Regions from separate parts of the Streptomyces sp. NPDC057280 genome, predicted to be linked through region 1. Evidence: riboswitches for the same ligand, from Rfam matches in the RefSeq annotation. Region 1 holds a riboswitch; each other region holds the start of a gene.
The links. Region 1 has a riboswitch for thiamine pyrophosphate ahead of ACFUO4_RS35180 (thiamine ABC transporter substrate binding subunit). Riboswitches for the same ligand answer to the same signal wherever they lie in the genome.

Region 1 (2,257 bases):
CTCGGCGGGCACGGCGGCGCCCTCCACCACCGGGTAGACGAACATGTTGAGCGGCATGTCCTCCTGGAACTTCTTGGTCAGGAGGAAGTCGATGAGGGCCTTGCCGCCCGTGCTGTTCTTCGCGTTGCTCAGCAGTCCCGCGTACTCGACCTGCCGGAAGCAGGTGCCGTCGACGACACCGGTCGGCGCGGTCGAGGGCTTCGGGTCGGCGTAGATGACCTCGGCGGGCGGCGAGGAGGCGTACGAGACGACGAGCGGCCGGTCGGCCTTCGCCTTCTTGCCGCCGGCGGACCCGGAGAACTCCTCGTTGTAGGCCTGCTCCCAGCCGTCGACGACCTTGACGCCGTTGGCCTTGAGCTTGGTCCAGTACGCCTCCCAGCCGTCGTCGCCGTACTTGGCGGCGGTACCGAGCAGGAACCCGAGCCCCGGCGAGGAGGTGGAGGCGTTCTCGGTGACGAGGAGGTCCTTGTAGGCGGGCTTGACCAGATCGTCGTACGACGTGGGCGGCTGGAGCTTGTGCTTGCTGAACCAGGCCTTGTCGTAGTTGAGGCAGATGTCGCCGGTGTCGATGGGCGTGACCTTGTCCCCGTCGACCCGGTAGCCGGGCTTGATGGTGTCGGCGCCCTTGGCCTCGTACGACTGGAACAGTCCGTTGTCGAGCGCCCGGGACAGCAGGGTGTTGTCGACGCCGAAGAAGACGTCGCCCTGTGGGTTGTCCTTGGTCAGGATCGCCTTGTTGACGGCCTGCCCGGCGTCGCCGTCCTCCAGGACCTTGACCTTGTAGCCGGACTCCTTCTCGAAGGCGGCGAGGACGCTCTTGGAGACGGCCCACGAGTTGTGGCTGACGAGCGTGACGGTCTTGGACTCGCTCTGGGAGCCGCCCTCGTCGGACGACCCGCACGCGGACAGCGCGACCAGGCCGAGGCCGACGACGACAGCACAGTACTTCTTGCTACTCACGGTGATGACCGAACTTCCTACCCAGAATGACCTGGGCGAGGTTCAGAGGGTCTGCGGCCCGACGGCCGCACTCTCAGCGCTGTGGCGCTCCCCTGTCGGATAGATATATGAAGTTAGGTATACGAAGGTGTTCTTGCGACGGTCAGACTACCGTTCGCCGGCCGCGAGCTGACCGCAGGCCCCGTCGATCTCCTGGCCCCGGGTGTCCCGGACGGTCACCGGCACGCCGTGCGCGGCGATGGCCTCGACGAAGGCCTTCTCGTCCTCGGGCCGCGAGGCGGTCCACTTCGAGCCCGGGGTCGGGTTGAGCGGGATGAGATTGACGTGCACGGGCTTGCCGCGCAGCAGCCGCCCGAGCCGGTCCCCACGCCATGCCTGGTCGTTGATGTCCCGGATGAGCGCGTACTCGATCGACAGCCGCCGCCCGGACTTCTCGACGTACTCGAACCCGGCGTCGAGCACCTCGCGCACCTTCCAGCGCGTGTTCACGGGGACGAGGGTGTCGCGCAGCTCGTCATCGGGAGCGTGCAGCGAGATGGCGAGCCGGCACTTGAACCCTTCGTCGGCGAACCGGTGAATGGCCGGCACCAGCCCGACCGTCGAGACGGTGATACCCCGCTGCGACAGCCCGAGCCCGTCCGGAGCCGGATCGGTCAGCGCACGGATCGACTGCACGACCCGCTTGTAGTTGGCGAGGGGCTCGCCCATGCCCATGAAGACGATGTTGGAGAGCCGCGCGGGCCCACCGGGCACCTCCCCGTCCCGGAGCGCGCGCATCCCGTCGACGATCTGATGGACGATCTCGGCGGTGGACAGGTTCCGGTCCAGCCCCGCCTGCCCGGTGGCGCAGAAGGGGCAGTTCATCCCGCACCCGGCCTGCGACGAGATGCACATCGTGACCCGGTCCGGATACCGCATCAGCACCGACTCGACGAGCGTCCCGTCGAACAGCCGCCACAGCGTCTTGCGTGTGGTCCCCTGGTCGGTCGACAGATGCCGGACGACGGTCATCAGCACAGGAAGCAGCGCCTCCTGCAGCTTGCCGCGAGCGCCGGCCGGAATGTCCGTCCACTGCTCCGGGTCGTGCGCGTACCGCGCGAAGTAGTGCTGCGAGAGCTGCTTGGCACGAAACGGCTTCTCACCGATCTCGGCCACGACATCCTTGCGCTCGGCAGGAGTGAGATCGGCAAGGTGCCGCGGCGGCTTCTTGGCTCCGCGCGGGGCGACGAAAGTGAGTTCTCCGGGCTTAGGCATGGCTGTACCAGTGTCGCAGATCGAACGGAGTGACTCCTGCCCC
Region 2 (2,257 bases), on a different contig from region 1:
CGGCGTCGTCGAGGGTGCGCAGCAGATGGACGCCGGGGACGCCCTCCGTGCCGGGCAGCCGGATCGGTTCGGCGCCGGTGGCGAGGACCAGGACGTCGTACGGCACCGGACCGCCCTCGGTGTCCAGTTCGTGGTCGGCCGGGCGGACGCCCAGCACCTCGAGGCCGAGCCGCAGTTCGATGCCGAGCGCCTCGAAGTCGACGTCGAAGGCGGAGCCCTCGGCCTTGCCGAGCAGCACCGCCTTGGACAGCGGCGGCCGGTCGTAGGGCTGGTGGGGTTCCGCGCCGATCAGCGTCACCGTGCCGGTGAAGCCCTGTTCGCGCAGGGCCACCGCGGTCTGTACGCCGGCCATGCCAGCGCCGACCACGACCACACGCCGCCGCGCCTGCGTCTCCGTCTCGTCGCTCACCTGATCACCATAGACAACTGACAATTTGTCAGTCAGGAGCCCTGCACAGTGACCTGCTCCACAACGCTGGTCCCGCTGCCGGGCTGCGACTCCCACTCCCAGCGCTCCTCAAGGCGCACCCGCCCGTCCGCGAGCTCCACGACCGTCGACACGCAGTGCCCGCTCGACGTCGTCCCGTCGTGCTTCAGCTGCACGTACCGGAAGTCGAGCCGGTCGCCCGCGCGCGTGCCCACCAGGTGCCCGCGGACGACATCGCCACCGGCGTACTCGGCCCAGATCTCGCCGTCCTTCTCGTGGTAGGTGAACCGGGTCCGGGTCCCCACCTGACCTGGCGCTTGGTCGGCGACCGGGGCGAGGACGAGACCGTCGAGCGAGCGTGCCACCGAGAGAGGCTCCCTTACTGAGACATACGACGTCGGGCTAGGGTGGCCAACGTAGAGCACTCGCGGGAGCCCGGACGCACCGGGCTGAGAGGGAGGCTGGCGGCCTCCGACCGTACGAACCTGATCCGGGTCATGCCGGCGAAGGGAGGGGCTGGACGCCCATGTCCTCACGTACGTCAGACGTCCTCGTCGTCGGGGGCGGAATCATCGGCCTCGTCACGGCCTGGCGGGCCGCGCAGCGCGGTTTCGCCACGGCTGTCGTGGACCCCGAACCGGGCGGCGGGGCCGCCCAGGTGGCGGCCGGCATGCTCGCCGCCGTCACCGAACTCCATTACGGCGAGCAGACCCTGCTCGGCCTGAACCTGGCCTCGGCCCGCCGCTATCCGGGTTTCGCGGCCGAGCTGACCGACCTGACCGGGCTCGACCTCGGCCACCGCCGCTGCGGCACGCTCGCCGTCGCCCTGGACGCCGACGACCGCGCCCATCTGCGCGAACTGCACGCCCTGCAGCAGCAGTCGGGGCTGGAGTCCGAGTGGCTGTCGGGGCGTGAGTGCCGGCGTCTGGAGCCGATGCTCGCGCCGGGCGTGCGCGGCGGGCTGCGGGTGGACGGCGACCACCAGATCGACCCCCGGCGGCTGACCAGGGCGCTGCTGGCCGCCTGCGAGCGGGCGGGCGTGGTGTTCCACCGCGACTGGGCCGAGCGGCTCGACGTCGTGCGGGACCGGGCCGCAGGCGTCACCACGACCGGCGGTACGCGGCTGGGCGCGGGGCAGGTCGTGCTGGCGGCGGGCAGCCTCAGCGGACGTCTCGCGGGGGTCCCCCAGGCCGTGCTGCCGCCGGTGCGTCCGGTGAAGGGGCAGGTGCTGCGGCTGACCGTGCCTCAGCGGTACGCGCCGTTCCTGAGCCGGACCGTGCGGGCCGTGGTGCGCGGCAGCCACGTCTATCTCGTCCCGCGGGAGAACGGCGAGCTGGTGATCGGGGCGACCAGCGAGGAGCAGGGCTGGGACACGACGGTGACCGCGGGCGGGGTGTACGAGCTGCTGCGCGACGCGCACGAACTGGTCCCCGGCATCACCGAGCTGCCGCTGACGGAGACCCGCGCGGGGCTGCGCCCCGGCTCCCCCGACAACGCGCCCCTGCTCGGCCCGACCGAGCTGCCGGGGCTGTTGCTGGCCACCGGCCACTACCGCAACGGCGTGCTGCTGACGCCGGTCACCGGCGATGCCATGGCCCACGCCCTGACCACCGGTGAACTCCCGGACGAGGCCCGCCCCTTCACCCCCAGGCGATTCACGAAGCACCTCACGGAGCAGCCCGCATGAACATCTCCGTCAACGGGGAGCCGCGCCAGTTCGCCCCCGGCACGGCCCTCGACACCGTCGTGCGCGCCCTCACCCCGGCACCCTCCGGAGTGGCCGCCGCCCTCAACGAAACCGTCGTCCCGCGCGCGCAGTGGCCGTCGACG
Region 3 (2,257 bases), on a different contig from region 1:
TGCATCGGGACATGCCCCGGGCCCTCGATCATGGTCTGAACGTTGAAACGCTTGGCGATCGTGTTGAGTTCCCCGAGCGTCCTCAACTCCGCGAACTGCGCCTCGTCGTTGGCGTCCGCGATCGAGCCGGGCCGGAGGCCGTCGCCGAGCGAGTACGTGACGTCGTAGGCGGCGAGGATCTCGCATAGTTCCTCGAAGTTCTCGTAGAGGAAGCTCTCCTTGTGGTGTGCGAGGCACCACGCCGCCATGATCGAGCCGCCGCGCGAGACGATGCCCGTCTTGCGGTTGGCGGTCAGCGGGACGTACGGCAGACGCACGCCCGCGTGGACCGTCATGTAGTCCACGCCCTGCTCGGCCTGCTCGATGACCGTGTCCTTGTAGATCTCCCAGGTCAGCTCCTCGGCCTTGCCGTCGACCTTCTCCAGCGCCTGGTAGAGCGGCACCGTGCCGATGGGGACGGGGGAGTTGCGCAGCACCCATTCACGCGTGGTGTGGATGTTGCGGCCGGTGGACAGGTCCATGACCGTGTCGGCGCCCCAGCGGGTCGCCCAGGTCATCTTCTCGACCTCCTCCTCGATGGAGGAGGTGACCGCGGAGTTGCCGATGTTGGCGTTGACCTTCACCAGGAACCGCTTGCCGATGATCATCGGCTCGATCTCCGGGTGGTTGACGTTCGCGGGGAGCACCGCGCGCCCCGCCGCGATCTCCTCCCGCACGACCTCGGGCGCCACGTTCTCCCGGATGGCCACGTACTCCATCTCGGGCGTGATCTCGCCACGGCGCGCATACGCCAGCTGCGTCACCGCCCCGCCGTCACGGCTCCGGCGCGGCAGCCGGGGCCGCCCCGGGAAGACCGCGTCGAGGTTGCGCAGATTGCCGCCCCGCGGCGAGGTGTGCTTGATGCCGTCGTCCTCAGGACGGACGGGACGGCCCGCGTACTCCTCGGTGTCGCCGCGGGCGATGATCCAGTTCTCCCGCAGCGGGGCCAGGCCCCGGCGGACATCGGTATCGACCAGCGGATCGGTGTACGGGCCCGATGTGTCGTACAGCGTGACCGACTGCCCGTTGGTGAGGTGCACCTGACGGACCGGCACTCGAAGGTCGGGGCGCGAGCCCTCGACGTACCCCTTGTGCCAGCCGATGGACTTCCCGCTCTCCGAGGACTGTTCGCCCGCGATGAGCTGTTCGTCCTGGCTGGAGGCAGGCGTGCGTGCGTCCTTGATGGTCATGAGACCTACTCCCTACGCCGGCATTACCCGGTAACAGGTTCGGCGGTCGACGCAGCGGTTTCCGTCTGTCGATGTTTCGTGGGCAACGTCACTCACTGGTGACGACGTTCCACGTGAAACATCGCTGGGACGGAGGTCAGCGCCCTCTCAGCCCGGTGCTCCGAGCTCCCGCGTGTACAAAGGTGGCTCCACGCTAGCGTCAATTCGGGCGCGGTGAACAGGGGGCCCCTGCCGTTCTTGCGATGATCGGTCGGTGACCACGACACCGCAGCCCCCGTATCCGCCCGAGCCACCCCGTGGCCCCGGCCGCAGAGGCGGCGCTCAGCCCGGGCCGGATGACTGGAACAGGCCTGGGTCGGACGAATGGCACGAGTCCGGGTCGGATGACTGGAACGGGTCCGGGTCGAGCGGCTGGAACGGGCCCGGCCCTGGCGGGGGATTCGAGCACGGCCCCCGACCCGGCGGCCGGGTCGAACGCGGGTCGGCAAGCGGCGGCGGATACCACCCTGGTCACGACCCCGGTCACCGCTCTCCCGGCGCACCCGGCCACAGCCACGAGCACGCCCACGACACGGGTGGCGGGCACGGCGGCCTCCCAAGGGAAGGCAGCGGCGCAGGGGATGCCGGTGGCACGGGAGGTGGCGGTGGCGCGGGAGGTGGCGGTGGCGGTGGCGGTGGCGGTGGGCACGGTCACTCGCACGGCCACAGTCACAGCCACGGCCCCGCAGCCCCCGTCTCCCAGCACCTGCGCAAGGTCATCGCGGCGATCCTCATCCCGTTCGGCGCCGCCGTTCTGGTGGGCCTCGCCGTGCTGTGGCCCGGCGGTGCCCCCGCGCACGAGCGCACCGGCGTCGGCTTCGACCGGCAGACCCAACAGGCCACCGTCACCAAGGTCGACGAGGTGAGCTGCAAGTCCGTCAACGCCTCGGGCGAGACGCCGACCGGCGACACCTCTACCGCCGAGGGCTCCTCCGCCCAGCAAGAAGCCGGCGGCACCTGCAAGAAGGCCACCATCCGCGTCGACACCG

Region 2: it holds a riboswitch for thiamine pyrophosphate, as region 1 does, so the genes downstream of both, thiO (glycine oxidase ThiO) here and ACFUO4_RS35180 (thiamine ABC transporter substrate binding subunit) in region 1, are expected to answer to the same signal.
Region 3: it holds a riboswitch for thiamine pyrophosphate, as region 1 does, so the genes downstream of both, thiC (phosphomethylpyrimidine synthase ThiC) here and ACFUO4_RS35180 (thiamine ABC transporter substrate binding subunit) in region 1, are expected to answer to the same signal.

What each region holds. Positions count from the first base shown of each region.
Region 1 is NZ_JBHUYR010000008.1:123,472-125,728, forward strand. It holds gene ACFUO4_RS35180 (thiamine ABC transporter substrate binding subunit) at 1-960, opposite strand, end outside; TPP riboswitch at 957-1,064, opposite strand; gene rlmN (23S rRNA (adenine(2503)-C(2))-methyltransferase RlmN) at 1,108-2,214, opposite strand.
Region 2 is NZ_JBHUYR010000002.1:1,274,791-1,277,047, reverse strand. It holds gene ACFUO4_RS16320 (NAD(P)/FAD-dependent oxidoreductase) at 1-352, opposite strand, end outside; gene ACFUO4_RS16315 (hypothetical protein) at 442-792, opposite strand; TPP riboswitch at 845-956, shown strand; gene thiO (glycine oxidase ThiO) at 954-2,114, shown strand; gene thiS (sulfur carrier protein ThiS) at 2,111-2,257, shown strand, end outside.
Region 3 is NZ_JBHUYR010000007.1:315,312-317,568, reverse strand. It holds gene thiC (phosphomethylpyrimidine synthase ThiC) at 1-1,229, opposite strand, end outside; TPP riboswitch at 1,222-1,411, opposite strand; gene ACFUO4_RS33795 (YibE/F family protein) at 1,483-2,257, shown strand, end outside.